Regions from separate parts of the Halanaerobium sp. ST460_2HS_T2 genome, predicted to be linked through region 1. Evidence: riboswitches for the same ligand, from Rfam matches in the RefSeq annotation. Region 1 holds a riboswitch; each other region holds the start of a gene.
The links. A riboswitch is a leader RNA that binds a small molecule or an ion and turns the genes downstream of it on or off. The one in region 1 is predicted to bind cyclic di-GMP.

Region 1 (5,038 bases):
ATCTTTCATATCCTGGTCTTTGTCCCCAAGTTCCAGATTGTTATATCTGAGATTTACATAGTCACCAGAATTTATCCCATTGTTTTTGACTAGTGGTGAAATATTTTCGATTTTATTGCCGCTTAAATCTAGATAATTGAGATTAATTAGATTCGATATTGGACTTAAATCTTTAATTATATTATAATTCCAGCCACCATCTTTCCACTTTCTACCCAGATCTAAATATGTTAAAGAAGTTAGGTTTTCTATCCCCTTTAAACTCTGAATTCCTTTTCCTGCAGCTTCCAATTTTTGAATATCATTAACCTCACTTTTATATAATGGTCCAGAGGGTTTATTTAATGCTTTTCTTACCGCTAATTCTAAACTTGAGTCATTAAAATTTACTATTTCAGTTTTTTTCTTAAAAACAGCAGTAATTGTTTTATTGCTGTCCATGGTGATCTCAACTGTTTCTTTTTCGCTTTCAAAATCACCTGTCCATTTAACGAAAGTTGAGTTATTACCAGCTTCTGCTGCAAGTGCTACTTTCTTTTCTGGAAGATATTTTGTCTTTTCTGGGTTTATATTTACCCTTCCATTTCCCTCAGCATTTACATTTAAATTGAATTCATCTTTTTGAGCATTAAAAAAGTTCCAACTTGTGGCTACCAGAATAAAAATTATTAATAATAAGAGACCAAACTTTTGTGATCTAGTTCCTAACATTTTATCAACTCCAGAATAATATTTGATAATAATTAACAGTTTTTACGAATTTACTTTTTCAGGAATAGATCCAGTAGTATTCATATATGAAGATATTTCTTCTGGCATTTTTACCTCACTATATATTAAATAAAGATAAATTATCAAAACAGAAATACTCGAAAACAAACCCGAATAATTTCCCCAGGCTGGGTTTATTAAGCTTTCAACTGGAAATCCAAAAAAAGTTAGCAAGGTATATGCTAATAAGATAAAAACCAAATTTATTAAAACTCGCCTGTGTGATCCCCTGGGACCATTACCATTCTTTTCCGATAAAGACTTTATTTTAACACCTTTAATTTTCCCGATAAATTTTACATCCTTCAGCGATTTACTTGTATGAAGTAAATTGACTACTGCTCCATCATTTTTTTCTAAAAAATCGAATGATAAAATAACTTCATTTTCATTTTGCTGTTCAATCTCAAAATTAATTGAATTAGAGGTGGTGGTGACAATTTCTTTATCCAGAATCTTTCCTTTAGGAAAAACAACTCTCAATTTTTCTGTTTGAGAAATATCATTTTTATTAATTACTTCACCACCGTTATTCCAGAAGGCAACATTAGTTGAAAAAACATTTGACACAGGTTTATCTTTATAGTAAACTTCCAGTCCTCCAATTTTATTGTATAAGTCACCGATTAAATTGATACTCCGAATACAAAACATAGGTTTCTTTTCTTTCTTGGATCTTAAGAACAAATATATACTTACAACTGCTAAAATAAAACTCAATAAACCAAATAAAGCAGAAAACTCCTCGATAAGTGCCAGCATATTTTCACCTCAAAATTCAATTTGTACTGTATATTTATAATAAAGGTTTAAGATTAAATTGAGCTTAGATATTCATTATAATTCGATTATTTTAGCAGCTGCTAAAAATAAAATTCGAGTTAGTTTGGAGATTGTGCTGGTAAAATTATAATATAAAAATAAAATATTGCATAATAGTAAACTCTAATAATTAATGTGAAATCATATTTAACTAAAGGGGGAGAGCAGAATATGAAGTTTCTAAAAAGTTCAAAATCCTGGGCTCTGGTTTTGGGGGTAATTATTGGACTGTTTTTCCTGACTGGGTGTTCTAATGATGCAACAGATACTCTGGCAACAGAAAAATATGATGTTAATTTTACTGTAGTTGATAAAATGAGTACTTATCCAGTTAGCGGTGCTGAAATAACTCTGGCTGGAGAGAAAGAAATTACAAATTTGGATGGTAAAGTTTCTTTTAAAAGGGAAGACGGTAGCTATGATTATAATGTTAAAGCAATAAGATATAATCAACTGCAGGGTAAAATTGTTGTTAATGGTGAAAATACATTTAAAGATCTTGAATTAGAAATTACAGCTTCTGGTGATGATGGAGATAGTATTCCAGCAGAAGATATAACTCCTCCTGTTTTTCAGAATTTATATGCAGTTGTAGGAGGCAGTGTTTATGGGGTTGTAGATCCAGAAATTAATATTAAAAAAATTACCGAAAGTGATCAGTGTGTAATTTTACATTTTAGTGAACCGGTTATTTTTGGAAGCTTTGACCGATTAGAGGATTTCGAGATACAAATTATTGCTGATGATTCGGAAAAATCGGTCAATATAAAAAGTTTTGCCGAAGTTTCTAATTATCCGGATTATTTAGTAATAGAAATTGAAGCAATCGAAAAAACTGGAGTTATTATTAAAGTAACTATTAGTAATAGTGGTCGTCAAAAAATATCTGATCTGGCAAATAATCTTTTAGAAGAGGTTCCAGAATTTCAAACTGTAAATATTTTATAAGTTAATTATAAAAATTTATATAAATTTTAACAAAAAATGAAAAAAGCTATTGACAACCGTTCTCAACAGGAATATAATGTAACCAGAAGAAAGAAGATTGTTAATTTTGTTTATTTAAACAATTTTGTTATAAAAAGTTTTAATTTCTAAATTTGTAGTGGAAAATTTAAAAGTAACAAAACAATAAAGGAAGCTATGACCATCTGTTTTTCGATATGGACACCTTATAACAGATGCGAGCCAATGGTGTAACCGGCCCTTAGGGGCCGGTTTTTGCATTTTATAGAGAAAAAATATTGGATTTCCTCAGTCTTTAAAGCAGTTAACTGCTTTAAAAACGCAAAAATTATATTTTGCGTTAGATAACAATTGTTTGTTGACTTATTTGTACACTTTAAGAAGGAGGTATATATTATGAAAAATGCTGGTAAAATAATTCTTATTGTGGTGGTAGCGATTTTATTTTTTGGTTCATCGGTACAGGCTCAACTAGATGCAAGTGAGGATGTTAATGTATATGCCGAAATATTAGATACAATTACAATTGATCCAGGTGATATGGGTGTTCAGGATATGGACTTTAGTTTTGGTACTTCTCCTACTGGAGGAAATGCAAGAATAATTTTAGGAACTGATGGAAGTCTAACAGTTGATGCTGATTCAGGTGCAAATATTTTCTGGAATGATACTGGAACACCAGCAGTTGTTCAGGTTGGTGGAACTCCTGATCGTGCCTATGTAGTAAGTATTGAAGATTTTGAAGTAACTCCCAGTCAGTCTACCAGCTCAGGTGATGTATCCATTGCTCTGGCTGACAGTGTATCTGGAGATTCTTTAACTGTAGATCAATTCCTGGTAGAAGGAACAAATATAGTGGATAGTGCCTTTAGCCTCGACGGCGATGGTTTTGATGAACTTACTATTGGAGCTGTTCTGACAGTGACAGATGGTATTTCTGTTGGCAACTATACTGGTCAGTTTATCTTAACAGTTGCTTATGAATAATAAAATTAAGGATAAAGGGGCCAGATTTGATTTCTGGTCCCAATTTTAACTTTAAATTTTTTCTTCCCAGCTGCAGAATAGAATTTTCTGCCAGCTAAAGCTAAAGGTATATTTGTTTTAGTGGAAGAGCTAAGGGGGGTTATACTTTGGATATTACAAAAGTAAGAATAAAAGCAATAAATTATTATGTTTTATCATTAATATTTTTGATTATCTTATTAAGTTTGACTCTAGAAGTGGAGGCAAATGTAACTGTCAATCCTACCCGTCTTATTTTAGAAAACGGACAAAGATCAGCAACGATTAAATTAATCAACCCTGACCAGGAAACAGCCACTTATAGAATTTCTTTGATTAACCTGGAGATGAAACAAACAGGTGATATAGAAGAACTTGCTATTGCCGATAATAGAGAAGAAAGAATTGAATCCCATTTTGCCAGAGATTTGATCCGTTATTCTCCCCGACAGGTTGTTCTTCCTCCGAGACAGGCTCAGGTTGTTAGAATCCAATTAATGATTCCATTCGACCTGAATTCTGGAGAATATAGAGCTCACATGCTGTTTCAGGAGATTCCGGATCAGGGTGAGCAGGGAAATGGAGATAACGCTGAAACAGGAATCAATATAGCCTTAAAAACGGTTTATGGGGTTTCTATTCCAATTATTATTCGTCATGGTGAAACCGGGGCTGAATTAGAAATTACAGATCTAGAGCTAAGTAACAACCTGGAGACAAAAATACCAGAACTTGCTCTGACTATTATAAGAACCGGTAATCAGTCTGAATATGGAGATATTGAAGTTAGCTATTTTGATGATAGTGGAGAAAAGAAATTAGTCGGTGCAATTAGAGGAACAGCTATTTATACTGATATTGAGAAAAGAAAGTATAAAATAAGCCTTAAAAATACCGACAGTTTAAATCTTGACAAAGGAGTTCTGGAGGTTATTTATAAAAAAATATCCGCAGAGGGAGGAGAAATTCTGGCCAGAAATGAATTAAAACTTTGATCTTGCTTTTAAAGTGAGGTGTTATCACAAATGAAAAAAATTGTAGAGGGTTTATTTTTAGTGTTTTTAATCTTTATTTTTGTTAGTCCTCTTAATGCTCAGGAAAAAACAGAGGGAAATTTAGTTCTTAAAGATGAAAATTTAATTTTGCTTGAGGTAGAGTTAAATAATTTGGGATTAAAAGACGAGTTTCTGACAGCTTATCGCTTTAACGAAACTGTTCTGCTTCCAATCGGACAGCTGCTGGCATTTTTGGAGCTGCCATTTAAAATAATTCCGGAGCAGGGATTGGTCGAAGGTTTTATCTGGGAAGAAGCCGAAAAATACAGTTTAAATCTTAATCAGGGAATTGCTATCTCTAATGGGCGCGAATTTTCCTTAAATAAATATAAAACAGAAGTGGACTGGGATGATATTTATCTGGAGACAGAATTAATATCAGAATGGCTTCCATTTAGTCTGGAACTTGATTTATTTAG
Region 2 (5,038 bases), on a different contig from region 1:
TCAAACTTATTGATTAAATCTGTTAATTCAACTGCCATTCTGCTTAAATCTTCGGATGCACTTACAATTTCTTCAGTCGAGGCACTCTGTTCTTCACTGGCAGCTGCTACCTCTTCGGCATTGCTTGCTGCTTCTTCACTGACTGAAGCTATTTCTTTAATTGTTGCTTCAACATCTTTACTATTTCCACTTACTTTTTCTGACCTCTCACTAATATTTTCAATTAAATCTCTTAATTGTACTGCTGCAGAATTAATTTCTTCAAATGCCTTACCGGTATTCCTGATTGCAGAGACACTGCCATTAACTACTTCCTCTGTAGCATCCATTCTATTTACAGCTTTACCAACTCCACTCTGAATTTCTTTGACCAGTCCCCCAATCTGATTTGTTGCATCCTCTGATTCTTCGGCCAGCTGCCTTATCTCATCTGCAACAACTGAAAATCCACGACCAGCTTCTCCTGCTCTAGCAGCCTCAATGGCAGCATTTAGAGCTAAAAGATTGGTCTGAGCTGCTATATTGTTAATTAAATCTACTATCTCACCAATTTTATTTGACAGATCTCCTAAATTATTGATAGTATTTGCTACTTCTTTAGTATTACCTCTTACATTTTCTATCCTATCGACAGAGTTTTCTATTGAATCATTACCGTCATTAATATTATTCATAACTCTATCAGCCTGTTTTTCCATATCTTCTGACATCAATGTAACATTTTCTATCTGTTCTATCAGCTCATTAATTTTACCACTGGTTTCTTCTACCTGTGCTGACTATTCTTCAGCTCCAGATGCAACCTGTTGAATCGATTGCCCAACCTGACCTGCTGCAGTTGCCACTTCCTCACCGGAAGCAGATAATTCTTCACTGGAGGCAGAAAGATTTTCAGCAATAGCTGTAACCTTAGTTATTATTTCATTTAAATTCTCTTTCATTTTATTTAGTGAGGAAGCCAGAACTCCAACTTCATCTTTTCTAGCTATTTTGATATCTGCAACTGACAAATTTCCTTCAGCAATTTTATCTGACATCTCAGCCGCTTTAAGAATTGGGTTGGCAATATAACGGGCAATAAAATAGCTAATAATAATACCGATAATTAAAGCAATTACAGCAATCCAGATACTCATATTTCGGGATGTAACTAATTCTGCTAAAACATCGTCCTCATCTGCAGTCATAGCTACGACCCAACCCTCGAGACCAACTGGGGCATAGGCTAATTCTTTTTCCACTCCATTATATGTATATTCTCCAGTTCCAGAACCCCCTTCTATCATTTTATCAGTTAAATTTTGAAGCTCAGTTTGGCCAGTTAAAATATCTGTATTACCAATATACTGTTGATCCGGATGGGCAATTGTACGTTTTTGCTGATCAATAATCCAGCCATAACCAAAGCCATCAATCTCCATATTTTTAATTAAAGACTGTAAGTACTGGCTTTTTACTGTACCTCCAATTACTCCTGCCAGCTTATTGTTATTAATAATGGGAGCTGCGACAACTAAGACCTCATCTCCCGAAATTCTACTTTTTCTCGGTATAGAAATAGCTGGCTGTTCTGTTTTTATTACTTCCCGAAAATATTCTCGGTCAGAAATATTAATAGTACCCCCATTTAAAATGTTACCTTCTCCTGTTTTATCAACTATCAAAATTGATTCTATATTTGGATTGCTAATTTGTGATAAAAATTCTGTCTGTTCTAACCAGTTCATAGATTTTACTTTTTCTGTATTCGCAAAATCCTCTATCTGAACTTTTAAACCAGAAAGCCACTCAAAAATAATTTGAGCATTCTGCTCCGCACTATTTAAAGAGCTGTCAGCAGTGGAATCCTGAATAAGAGTGCTAATGAAATTATTAAATGCAATAGAAGTCCCCACCATCAAAACTAAAATCATAACAGCAATAATAATTGTCATCTTTCCCTTTAGGCTTGTAAACATTTTTGTCTCTCCCTTTTTATGTTTTTATTAAATAAAATTATACGGCTAATAAATTGTACTCTCCACTTTTAATTTATATAAAACCTATAACTAACCAGTAATCTTTATTAATAAAAGTAATAATTTTCCTTTTAAAATAAAAAAATAAATACCAAAGACTTATTGCCCAGTATTTATTTGATACTCTGATATTTAAAAATCAAAAGCAACCTGGCAGTCATAGATGTCAATTTCCTTAGACCCATAGCTTTGCGCCATTATTTTTCAATAATATTGCCCAATATTTAGTTAAAATTCAAGCCTATGTTAATTATATAACATAGATATATAAAATTAAATAGTTATTTTATGTCATAAAGTAACTATTTTCGACAAAAATATTTTCAACATCTATCAGCAAATTTCTGCTCATACATCCTCTGATCCGCTTTATTGTAACATCGCTTAATATTTTTAATGCTGTGATTCTGATTGGTGCAATCTGTAGTCTCATAACCAAGAGCAATAGTCAGCGGTACCGGTAAATCTTCAATTTTATTTCCCTCTTCTATTCTTGCTAAAATTCTTTCTGCTACATCATCTGCCTTCGAATAATCAGTCTCTGGCAAAATGACTGCAAATTCATCTCCACCAATTCTGGCAACAACATCCTCGGTTCGCACAGTTCTTTTAATAGCTTCAGCAGCTCTCTTAATATACCTGTCTCCCATACTGTGCCCATAAGTATCATTAATATCTTTTAATTTATTCATATCGCCAATGATTATACTGATTGGATACTGCCTGGAATTATGCAGTCTTTTTAATTCCTCATTAAAATATCTTCGATTATAAAGCCCTGTCAGTTCGTCATGATTGGATAGATATTCGATTTCTTCTGCTGCTCTTTTTTCCTGATCTATATCAATATGGATTCCTACAATTCGGACAGCATTTCCTTTTTCATCTCTGTCTGTTACTTTCCCGATATCTCTGATCCACTTCCAGTTGCCATTTTTAGTTTTTAATCTGTGTTCATTAAAATATTCTTCGCTTTGACCATTTAGATGAACTCTTATGTCTTTTAAAGCCTGGTCCCTGTCATCAGGGTGGACTAATTTCAACCAGGTATCAAGATCATTACCCAGATTAGAATATTCATATCCCAGCATCTGAGCCCAGCTTTTATTGAAATGAATATATTCTTCTTCTACATTCCAGTCCCAGACACCGATATTGGCTCCCTCAACAGCCAGCTCTAATCTTTCTTTAACTTCCTTTAACTCAAATTCTCTCTTTTTATTTTCTGTTATATTATCCAGGGCGACATAAATTAACTCACCATGCTTCTTATTTTCAACCGCAAAAACGTGGACATTACAATATTTAATCTTATTATTAACAGTATAAGAAATTTCTCTTTCCCACTCCTGGTTATGCTTAAATTTTTCTTGTGCTTGCTTTAAAACATTCGCATCTATGTTTGGTACAGCAACTTTATTTATATTTTTATTAAGAATATCAGGCTTAGATACTTCAAATATTTCTTCAAATTTTTTATTGGCATTAAGTACTTTTAGATTCTGATCTAATAAAACAATTCCTTCAAGTGAATTAGTAAATAGATTTTCAAAAATTAATTTTTGGTTTTCTAACTCTCTTTTTTGTGCTATTCGATGAGAAATATCTATAATCTCAAAAAGCATTTTTTCATTTTCTAATTTTGAATAACGAAAATTAAAATATTTATGATCACCAGCAGCAGTTATTATCTTATATGTTCTGTCGCTGGTATTATCTGCTGAATCATATTGAAAATAATCTTTTACTTTCTTTCTATATTCTGGATCGGGACAAGCTTTTTTATACCAATCATCCATTGTTTTGATCTCAGTTCTTTTATAACCGGTCATCTCTCTAATAGCTTTATTAATAAAAATAATTTTTCCCTGTTGACTGGCTACTATAATTCCTATAGATAAACTATTTATTATATCTTTTTCAAATTTAATAATGGAATCCATAAACTCACCCCTGAAATATCATTTTAATGATAATACTTATAATATTCATTCTTCATAGACCTTTAAATTCCTGTATTTATTTCTTTAATTTGTAATTTTTTAGTCTTAACCGTAATTTTTAATAAAGAAAAACCGCCCCAGAAAAGGACGGTTAAATATATTAAGTTTTAAGTTAAAATCAAAGTATATCTCTCAGCAGCCGAAAAAGTCCTGTTTTCTGTCCAGATAAATAATAATTTTATAACTCAAACTGATCCAGATCAGCCTCCAGTTTTTCAGCAATTTTAGCCAGCCTTTCTGCACTGCTTGATACTTCCTCAGTAGCTGCTAGCTGTTCTTCTCCGGTTGCTGCAACCTGCTGACTGCTAGCAGCAAATTCTTCACTTACAGAAGCAACCTCGCTCATTGAATTTTCTAGATACTCACTATTATCTGCCATTTTTTGAGCATTACTTTTAAGCCTTTTAACTATTGTTCTAAATTGATCTGATGCTGCTTCTATTTGATCAAATACTTCCTCAGTACTATTGATTGCATCAACACTTTCTTCTACAGTTTCCGCATTTTCTTCCATTCTAGAAACTGCTTTTTCCACTTCAGACTGAATTTCATTAATAATTTTAGTTATTCTCTCTGTAGCCCCGGAAGACTCTTCAGCAAGCTCTCTTATTTCATCAGCCACCACAGAAAAACCTCTGCCAGCTTCTCCCGCGCGAGCAGCCTCAATGGCTGCATTAAGTGCCAGTAAATTTGTTTGATCTGAAATATTTCCGATAAACTCTACAATCTCACCAATCTGCTTTGATAGTCTGTCTAAAGCCGAAATTGTGCTGGCCACCTCATTAGAATCCCTCTTTACTTCATTAACTCTGGTAATTGTAAGGTTAACTTTTTTATTTCCCTGTTCTATATTTTCATCCACAATTTTTGAAGCCTGATCCATCTCAAATGCGGCACTTTCCACATCTTCTATTTGATCATTTAATTCTCCCATATTATGGTTCATATCAGTAATTTGAGCTGTCTGTTCTTCAGCACCAGAGGCCAGATTCTGTACTGAGGAGCCAACATCTTCAG
Region 3 (5,038 bases), on a different contig from region 1:
TTTAAAACATCAACAATTGACTGGACTCCTCCTGCACTAGCATATTCATTAGCAGCAACTGATGAAAGTTTCTTTTCTAAGACGGACTCAACTTCCTTGATTATTTCCGGAGAAGTTCTATCCATAACAGCTATTCTTTTTGCTACTTCACTCTGAATTTCTGGTGAAAGTGAGGATAGGACTTGAGAAGCCTGAGTTGGATTAATATAGGCAAGAATCAGAGCAATTGTCTGTGGATGTTCTTCCTGAATAAAATTCAACAATTGAGTGGGGTCTGATTTGCGAATTGAATCAAAGGGCCGTACCTGAAGAGTAGCAGTTAAACGATTGATAATACTTCGGGTTTTATCCTTACCAAATGACTTTTCCAGTATTTTCTTGGCATAATTAATCCCACCAGAATTAATATAATCATTTGCTTTCTGCAGTTGCAAAAATTCTTCCTGAATCTTCTTTTTGGTCTCAGGATCAATTTTATTTTGATTGGCAATTTCTAACGTTAATTTCTCAACCTCTTCGTCATCTAAATGCTTAAAAATATCAGAAGATACGTCCGGTCCCAGTGAAATCAACAAAATAGCCGCCTTTTCTTTTCCTGTTAACTCTTCTCTCATAACAAAAACCCCTTTGACATTTATTCATCAACTAACCAGCTGCGTATCAACTTAGCTGCATTTTCTGGATCAGAATGAATCATATTTTCAAGTTCATTTTTAACTCTGGCTCTTTTTTTCTGGTCTGCATCTGGTTCAAATAAATCAATTTCTTCTTCATCTTCTTCAACTGAAACATCAACTTTACTTCCTCTGTTTGCCGCGGGTTTTTTGCGATATAAATAAATAATTAAAGCAGATGTTAGTAATAAAACTAATAATATAAGGCCACCATAAATATACATCTGTCTTCTTTCCGCTGCTGCACGAGCCTGAATAGCATCCTGAGCTGCCTGTTCAAGTGAATCGTCAAAAGCCATCGAGCTGATATTTAAAACATCACCTCGCTGCTCATTATAGCCAATTGCTGCACTAACCGCATCCCTAATTTGTTGCATAGTTTCTTCATCTGTACTCTGATCTACAACTACAGAAACAGATAAACGCTGAACCTCACCTGGCGCATAAACATGATGTTCAATTCTTTCATTTATTTCATAATTAGTAATATTATTTTTTTTCTCATAACTGCTATTTTCTCCGGTGCCATTCCCTTGATATTGAGGAATATTTGTATCTGTGCCCGGAGCACCACCTGAAGCTCCATTTTGCTGAGTTTCAGTATTTATTTCTTCACTGCGAACAATTCCACTTTCATCAATTACAGGTGAATATATTTTGCTTTCTGACTCCCTCTGATCAAAATTTAAGCTTGCGTTAACCTGAACTGCAAAGTTATTTGGTCCTAAAACCTTAGTTAACAGGGTATTTAAATCATTTTTTAAAGCAGATTCGAATTCCTGCTGCATTGCAAAATTCTGGGGATCAGACCACTGATCACTATTAGGATTAGAAGGATGAGACAGCAGGTTTCCGTTTGTGTCAACAACTGTCACCTCTGTTAAAGGTAAATCCTGAACTCCACTTGCAACTAGATTCTGAACAGCATTAACTCTTTCTGCACTCATATTATATCCAGGAGCCAGTTTAACCATAACTGAAGCCGTAGCCGACTTCTCCTCATCTAAAAATAGACTTTCCTCTGGTGGTGTGATCTGAACACGAGCAAATTCTATCCCTGAAATTGACTGAATAGAACGGCTCAATTCTCCACCCAGTGCGCGATAGTAATTAACTCTTCTTTCAAATTCTGTTGTACCAAATTCACTATTATCAAAAATTTCAAAACCGACAACTCCCTGATCCGGGAGACCTGCCGAAGCCATATCAAGTCTTAATCTATAGATCTCGCTTTCTGGAACTAAAACTGTATTACCATTACCTCCAAGCTGATAATCTACATTATTTTCATCCAGTCTTTCTACAATAGCTGCAGTATCATCTGTAGACAGGTTGGTAAAAAGAGGTTGATAGTTTGTAGAAGTTCCTCTAAATATAAGATAGCCAAAAGCTCCAGCCATTAATATTGTGAGAACAATAATTAAGATTTGAATGTTTCTATTCAATTTTTGCCACGTGTTTTGAATCTCTTCTTTATATTTTGCGAAAAATTCGGCCATCACTATACCTCTTCCATAAATACTCTTTGTTTTACCATCTTATACTATACCTGCAGACGCATAATTTCATTATATGCATCAATCACTTTGGTCTGAACTGCAGTTGTCAGATTAACTGCTACCTTAGCTTTCTCGGCAGCAATCATCACATCATGTATATTGTCTGTTTCTCCAGCGGCAAAACTGGCTGTCATAGCCTGCGAATCTTTTTGCAGCTGATTAACTTCGTTCATTTTTTCTCTAAACAAATCCGAAAAAGCTTCGGTTTTTTTGTTTTTATTCTCATTTTCAAGAGAAAAGTTTTCAAATCCACTCTGAAATTTAACTGGATTAATCTCCATTTTCTTCCCTCCTTAATTAAGTACTAATATTTAAAGCACTATTTGCCATACTCTTATAATTAGAAATTGCCTGTATGTTTGCCTCATATGCTCTGGTTGCGTCTATCATATTAACCATTTCGGTCATGATGCTAATATTAGGGAGCTCTACATAACCGTCCTCATTCGCATCTGGATGCTCAGGACGATATTCAAGGCGAAATGGAGATTGATCTTCTGCTATTTCTGCAACTTCTACTCCAGCCGATTTAAGATTATCAGAATTAATTCCAGATCCCATCTGATTTTCTATTTTCTGTCTAAAAATCGGAACTTTCCGTCTGTAGGTATTGCCATCTTCATCCCTGGTTGTTTCCGCATTAGAAATATTTGATGATATGGTATCCATTCTTAATCTCTGAGCAGTTAAACCGGAAGCACTAATATCTATTCCTTTAAACATTATTATTTACCTCCCTGCTGAATAACCTGATTTAAGGTGGAAAAATGTCCGGCAGCTCTATTTGACATTACATTATAATAAATACTATTTTTTGCCAGTTCTGCCATCTCAACCTCAACATCCACACTGTTTTCGTCATTTCTACTATTCCTATTATTCTGACTGCTGCGAACAGAAGTATATTGTTTACTAAAAGCTATATGGTTACTTTGAGTAGTTTTCAGACTAATAGAATTAGAAGAATTCATTTCCTTTTTCAAGGCAGTTTTAAAATCAATATCCTGTCTTTTGTAGCCGGGGGTGCTCACATTTGCCAAATTATTAGCAATTAATTCACCTCTCCGAGCAGAACCATTAAGCGCTCTGGCTATAATTTCTAAATTATCCATATATTCAAACCCCTTTCAAGCAAAAAAATCTACAGTCACAGCTATAGATTTTTGAATGTGCAGTCTGGCAATCATAATACAAAATATCTTAGACCCATAACTTTGCGTCATTAGCTTTCGCTAATTTTGCTAATATTTTAAATACATATATTAGTTTTTAAAAAAACAATTTATATTTAAGTATATTAATAATAAATATAATCAAAGAATTATTAAATATTATAATTTAAATTAAAGCAGCTTTTTAAGTGATTCCATTACTCTATCTTTTTTAAATGGTTTGACAATAAAGTCTTTTGCTCCCATTTCAATCGCCTGAATAACAATTTTTTGCTGACCCATAGCACTGCAAACAACAATCTGAGCACTGGGATCTATATCCTGAATTGCTTTAATAGCTTCCAGTCCATCCATAACTGGCATTGTAATATCCATAGTAACTATATCAGGATTTAATTCCTGGTATAATTCAACTGCTTCTTTTCCGTTCTCGGCTTCACCGGCTATTTCAAATTCATCTTTTAATATATTTTTTAAATTTAATCTCATAAATGCTGCATCATCAACAATTAACACCCTAGGCATTTAAAAATTACCTCCTCTAGATTATATCTACTGTTATATTATATAATAACAGAAATGATTCTTGTTTACAATAGTAAAAAAATAATTTATCTAAAAATAATAATAATGTCTTTTTTCCATCTATTACTATATAATAAATTTATATGGTAATCAAGTCTCTGCTGAATGATTTAACTTCAACTCGACCATCATCAGGATAAAAATACATTGAGCGCCCATAATCTTTGCCAACATCACTACCTATAACTTTTATTCCCTCATTTTTTAAAACTTCTTTAACTGCTTCAATATTTCTTTCACCAATCTTCATTACTGAGTCTCCACTTTCCGACTTAAACATTCCTGCCCCACCTACAATCTTAGCTGAAAGCCGCCTTTTTTTGGCACCTGCAGCCTCCATTTCCTCAATCAAAAAAGGAATCCCTGTATCTGCATATTTTACAGTTTTTTTGCCCCCTGGATTTTCAGGCAGCATAATATGGACAAGTCCCCCTACCTTAGAAAATTTATCATAAAGCGCAATTCCAATACAGGAGCCAAGTCCCAGAGTTGCTAAAACTGTATTTTCATCACCTATGGCATGATCTGCCATTTTAACAACCATTTTTTCTGCTACCAGATCCGAACTAGGCAAAACTACCACCTGCCAGTCGCTGAAAAAGAAAATCCAGGGAATCTTTTTCCGGAATGAAAAAATAAAAGAGTTCCAATTTCTCTTTACCAGCAACAAATTCTGTTTCCAGAAGCAAAATAAAATCTTCAGTCTGACTGTAATCAATAACAGAAGAACTTAAAACAGCTCCAGCCATGTCGTAAGCCATCGCTGGTACACTTTGATCAAGGTCTAAATCAGTAAAATCATTGATTGCTTTTAAATAAGCTCCACTTAGTATATTTCCCAATTCATTAAGAGCAGAATTCTGCATTTCTTTTCCGGGAAGATCATCCGTAGAAAAAATTAATTTTAACATTTTTTCAACATTTTCCATATCAACTACAAGTAAAATTTTACCCGATATTTCTCCAGAAAAATTAATCATAATACAGGCAATATATTCTTCTTCATCACCGGTAATTGCAGGTAAATCCTGGATATCAATTAACTCCA
Region 4 (5,038 bases), on a different contig from region 1:
TACTTTCATGCTCCATAAAAATTAAAAATTGATCCAGATTTGTTTGCAGACCGGTATTTTCTGCATTAATTTCTGAATTATTTAACTGAGAAGAAGTTTGGAGAGAATTTTTGTTTATGACTTTATTCAATTTTTGACTCAAATTAACTATTTCTTTCAATTCAGAGTAATTATTTTTTAATAAGTCTATTAAAATATAATGGTTTTCCAGTTTTTCTATTTCCCGCCTTTTACTATTTAACTTATTCTGAAACTGACTTAAATCTTTATTTTTTTGTCTAAACTCATCAACTTCTAATAGAGCCTGATCCCTTTTTTCTTCTGCTTCTCTAATCTGATTATAATAAGGTTTAAAAGATGCTACAGTAGGATCTCCTAATTTACCGCCTATACTTTTAGCATAATTAAAATATTTATCCGCAATTTCTGGAACTTTTACCAATTCTGAAAATCCTGCTCCAAGCAAAATTGAATAAAGACGTTTTTCTTTCTTTTTTCCTTTGGCAATTTTAGCTAAATCCTGTAATTCATTCAAACTGATACTAAAAAGATGTTGATAACTCAACTGATCAAGATTATTAAATAATTCCGAAGCACTCTTTTCCTGCTGATCATCATCTATAACTTTCGGAGCTGCATATCCATCTATAAAAAGGCTAAATTTTTTATCTGCTTTTTTTAGTTCTGCTTCTATATAATAATTATCTACTGCTGGAGGAATAGAATTATCTTTTGGCAGACCAAAAGGTAAGTAGCGAAGTAATTTTAAAAAAGTACTTTTCCCGGCTCTATTTTTACCGCCAATTACCACTAAATTTTTTGAAATCCCCTCTAAATTCTGGTTATTAAAAATACCAAAATCTCTAATATATATTTTCTTATAATACATTTAATCGCCATCCTCAATTAACTCTGAAATTATAATTCTTTCTACTTCGGATAAAATTTCACGCTGCAGCTTTTTCTCTGGATAAAATTTATAGTTTTCTCTATCTTCATTATCCTGATTTCCCTGCCAGATCTGTCCCCATTCTGCTAGCAGTTCCTGATTAAGTTCTGCATCAGTAAGGCTTTCCTCAATTAATTCTTTTATATTTTGGTAAAGTGGGTTATTATTTTTTAAACTTTTCAGATCAGGTAATGTTTTAGCAGTTCTAAAAATAAGAGAATGGATCCAAACAACAGGATAATGTCTGTAATTTTGCTGACGAAAATAATTGACTAAACTTGCTTCGAGCTCTTCTCTGTTATTTTCAACATGCTGATGCAGTTCTGTCCGCCCTTCAATCAGCAGACGAATAATAACTGCTTTAATCTGAAAATTTTTATTTCTGTTTTGGTTTGTTATTTTATCTCTCATTTTGTTAATTTCATCAGTAATTAAATTTTGAAGTTGACTTATATTTTTTAATCCTTCTTTTTCTAAATTAATTTTAAGTTTTAGATAGATAACAGGCGCCAGCGAAATAAACTTTTCTTTACTATTTAAATTTTTATCAACCTCAACCAGAATTACTCCTTTATTACCTTCCTCGCTGATGTTATGAGCCTGCAGAGTTCCCGAAAAATAAATGGCAGGTTGCTGATTTATTTTTTGATACTGATGTAAATGTCCGAGAGCCCAGTAATCAATATCATCTTTTGTAAGTAGTTCACCTTTATTAACTGGAACATAGTGGTTATTATCCTTGCTCAGTGCTGTGTGCAGTAGCCCAATATTAAAAATAGAACTATCAGGAGCAGTATAAAAATTGTACATTGTTCTTGACTCAAATTTTTGTCTGTATGATTGACCTATAATTCTGGCAGCTGTTATTCCTTCTTTTTGATATTCTTTTACTTCTACTTCTTCGCTAGAAAAATAATGTACATTTTCTGGAAGTTCAAAAACCTCGTTTTCCATACCAGCGGGATCATGATTACCAGAAATCAAGTAAATATCTATTCCTTTTTCTTTTAAAAACTGAGTCTGATTTAAAAAAAATCGGCTGGCCTTAACTGAACGTGCCTCCCGATCATAGAGATCACCAGCAACTACAATAAAATCAACTTCTTCATTAACGGCCAATTCAACTAAGTTCTCAAAAGCTATTTTGCCGGCATTAGAAAATAAATTTTTATGATTAGAATTATTTATTCCATTACAGCTTAATTCTTTTCCAAGATGAACATCTGCTGTATGTATAAATTTAATTGGTTTCGGCATTACACTCCTCCAGTCTTAGCTGTAGTCTCTTTCAGTTCTGTTTTCCCATTTTACAAAAAACCAACTAAAAACAAAAATCTGTACTGTAATTTCCGGCAGTCCAATTAAATGTTCGACCAGAGACATCTTTGTATAAATCATTCCTTCTATTGAACCCGGGATTGGCGCTACTGAGCCAATTAGAGAAAATCCCCAGATCAAAAAAAACATTTTCACCCAGGCATAATCACTTTTAATTAAAGTATTATAAAAAGGGTATAAAATAAAAGCAAAAAAAGCTCCTCTAAAAATTTGAAAAACAGGTGCCAGCCTGACAATTGTGGAATCGGGTGAACGAAAATTAGAAAATGCATCCATCGTAATAAAAGCACTGGCATAATTCTGAAGATTTTTAAATACTACACTGATAAAAACATATGTTATAACATGGACCAGTATAAAACGAATTGTAAAATATACAAATCTCTTAGAAGGTTTTAACATCTTATTCCCCTTTTTCTTAAATATTTTTGAATATAATAGAAAAACTAGTCTCTTAATATTAATTCTATATAAAAGAATTAAATCCTGTAAATTATTTTATATGTAAAGCAGTTACATTGACTTGTCCAAATTTTAGGAATATAATTAGTTTATAATTAAGGAGAAGCAAAAATAGCTAAGCATTTGTAAAAATGCGGCGCAAAGCCATGGACCCATTCAGGGCCGCCAGGCTGCCAGATCTCCTCCCTGGAGTAAGGTCTTTTAAAAGGAGGTAAGCTCATGAAAAATTGGAATCGTGTGCTGGCAGTTTTTTTGATTTTAGTTCTAATCTTTAGTATCACTTTAACCGCTCTGGCTGTTGTTGTCAATCCTCCTGATGATCCTGAAGAACCAGAACCACCTTCCAAAGACAAAGGGAATAATGGAATTGGAAATGGTATTGATCCTCAACCACCTGGAGATCCCAAAGAAAATGATACAGATGAAAGTAATTTACCTCCAGGTCAGTTAAAAAAAATTAAATAAAATTTAATTAGCCTGTAGAGTTTTAATTCTACAGGCTCTTTTTAGAAGCAGGCTATTTAAACTTAATAAATTATAATCAATAAATACTATAATCAGTAAATAATTCTCTTAATTATTTACTCTTGTCCTCAAAACTTTCACCAAAGGTTAATTCCTCAGCCAGATCACCGACATAAGGAAGTTTAAATATTTCTCCATTATAAGCCTTATACATTAATAAAAGCCAGAGAATTGTACCCACAAATGTTATTAATGAAGAAATCAGAATTCCAATTAATGGAATTACAAGCACCAGTGATGAAGCAATAAATAAAGAAAAAAAGGTAATCAGTGACTGCATTGCATGAAAACGAACATGATTATTGTCTTTTTCTATAAATAGAAAGATTAAACCTGTTACCCAGATACCGGCATAAGCCAGAATGGCTTCTACATTTTCATCAAGACCGAGACTGGTTTTTTTATGATACATAATATTTGAGATTATTATCTTTCAAAAAATACTAGATAAAATCTCTATCCCCCTTTTTTCTATAATTTTTATTCAGAAAATTTAATTATTTCTTATATTTATATTTTAACACAAAATATAAAAATTAAAAAGCAGTTTAGCAGGTTAAAAAACCGCCTCAAATTTCTTAAAAGAGGCGGCCGCTAATTTTATATTCCATTTAGATGATAACTTTTAGTTTACTCTAATTCCAGAATTAATTCTCCAGATTCAAGCTGCTGTCCCGCTGCAGCATGGATTGCAGCCACAGTACCATTAGTTGGAGCAGTAATATTAGTCTCCATCTTCATGGCTTCCATAATTACAAGACTCTGATTTTTCTCAACTTCTTCCCCTTCTTCAACTAAGATTTCAACAATATTACCGGGAAGACTGGCTCCAATTTCCAATTCATTTTTAGGATCAGCCATCTGCTTGGAGCTTACATCAGAGGCAGCAGTACTTGCCTCATCATAAACTTTAATTTCTCTTCTGAAACCATTAACCTCAAAGGCCAATCTGCGGTAACCCTGATCATCCACCTTTCCAATCTCTAATAGTTTAACCACCAGAGTTTTACCTTCCTCAACTTTTATTTCACTGGTTTCTCCCTCACGTAAAGCATGAAAATAAACATCACTTCCCATATGGCTTAAATCACCATACTCTGCCAGATAGTCAAGGTAGTCTGTATAAACTTTAGGATAAAGAGCATAAGCTAAGAGATCCTTTTGAGTCGGTTCAAAATCATATTTCTCTTTTAACTCTGCTTCAGCTTTTTCAAAATCATAATCTTCCAGCAGAGTTCCAGGTCTAACAGTTATGGACTCTTCACCTTTTAAGACCAGCTGTTGGAGTTCTTTAGGAAAACCTCCAGGAGGCTGACCGAGCATACCTTTAAAGTAAGCTTCGACTGAATCCGGGAAAGCCATGTTTTTAGCTTCCTGACAGATATTATCAGGTGTCAGATCATTTTTCACCATAAATATTGCCAGATCTCCTACTACTTTGGAGGAGGGTGTAACTTTTGGAATATCACCGAGCATAAAGTTAACCTTGCGATACATTTCCTTAAACTCTTTAAAGCGGTGGCCGAGACCAACACTTTCTACCTGTGGTTTTAAGTTAGAATACTGACCTCCAGGAATTTCATATTTATAGATTTCTGCTGTTCCAGATTTAAGTTCAGATTCAAACTGGGAATAGACAGGTCTAACTGCTCCCCAGTAATTTGAGATCTTCTGAATATTTTCAATATCCATTTCTGGATCACGATAGGTATTTGTAAGTGCTGCTACAATTGAGTTTAAAGGTGGCTGACTTGTTAAACCTGC

Region 2: linked by a shared signal. The riboswitch ahead of DFR80_RS07565 (cache and HAMP domain-containing protein) and the one ahead of DFR80_RS03950 (DUF4402 domain-containing protein) in region 1 are both predicted to bind cyclic di-GMP.
Region 3: linked by a shared signal. The riboswitch ahead of flgB (flagellar basal body rod protein FlgB) and the one ahead of DFR80_RS03950 (DUF4402 domain-containing protein) in region 1 are both predicted to bind cyclic di-GMP.
Region 4: linked by a shared signal. The riboswitch ahead of DFR80_RS05965 (hypothetical protein) and the one ahead of DFR80_RS03950 (DUF4402 domain-containing protein) in region 1 are both predicted to bind cyclic di-GMP.

The regions. Positions count from the first base shown of each region.
Region 1 is NZ_QPJF01000006.1:3,650-8,687, forward strand. Features, by position in the region: gene DFR80_RS03935 (leucine-rich repeat domain-containing protein) at 1-711, opposite strand, end outside; gene DFR80_RS03940 (hypothetical protein) at 754-1,533, opposite strand; gene DFR80_RS03945 (hypothetical protein) at 1,765-2,541, shown strand; cyclic di-GMP riboswitch class II at 2,721-2,808, shown strand; gene DFR80_RS03950 (DUF4402 domain-containing protein) at 2,956-3,546, shown strand; gene DFR80_RS03955 (molecular chaperone) at 3,693-4,559, shown strand; gene DFR80_RS03960 (hypothetical protein) at 4,590-5,038, shown strand, end outside.
Region 2 is NZ_QPJF01000013.1:18,551-23,588, forward strand. Features, by position in the region: gene DFR80_RS07560 (methyl-accepting chemotaxis protein) at 1-710, opposite strand, end outside; gene DFR80_RS07565 (cache and HAMP domain-containing protein) at 780-1,958, opposite strand; cyclic di-GMP riboswitch class I at 2,160-2,246, opposite strand; gene DFR80_RS07570 (sensor domain-containing diguanylate cyclase) at 2,342-3,961, opposite strand; gene DFR80_RS07575 (methyl-accepting chemotaxis protein) at 4,200-5,038, opposite strand, start outside.
Region 3 is NZ_QPJF01000023.1:36,757-41,794, reverse strand. Features, by position in the region: gene fliG (flagellar motor switch protein FliG) at 1-614, opposite strand, end outside; gene fliF (flagellar basal-body MS-ring/collar protein FliF) at 635-2,173, opposite strand; gene fliE (flagellar hook-basal body complex protein FliE) at 2,218-2,514, opposite strand; gene flgC (flagellar basal body rod protein FlgC) at 2,531-2,956, opposite strand; gene flgB (flagellar basal body rod protein FlgB) at 2,959-3,345, opposite strand; cyclic di-GMP riboswitch class I at 3,401-3,486, opposite strand; gene DFR80_RS11590 (response regulator) at 3,577-3,930, opposite strand; gene DFR80_RS11585 (chemotaxis protein CheD) at 4,070-4,573, opposite strand; gene DFR80_RS11580 (chemotaxis protein CheC) at 4,557-5,038, opposite strand, start outside.
Region 4 is NZ_QPJF01000009.1:62,930-67,967, reverse strand. Features, by position in the region: gene DFR80_RS05980 (AAA family ATPase) at 1-889, opposite strand, end outside; gene DFR80_RS05975 (DNA repair exonuclease) at 890-2,206, opposite strand; gene DFR80_RS05970 (hypothetical protein) at 2,222-2,689, opposite strand; cyclic di-GMP riboswitch class I at 2,853-2,927, shown strand; gene DFR80_RS05965 (hypothetical protein) at 2,969-3,214, shown strand; gene DFR80_RS05960 (DUF4870 domain-containing protein) at 3,327-3,686, opposite strand; gene DFR80_RS05955 (pyruvate carboxylase) at 3,905-5,038, opposite strand, start outside.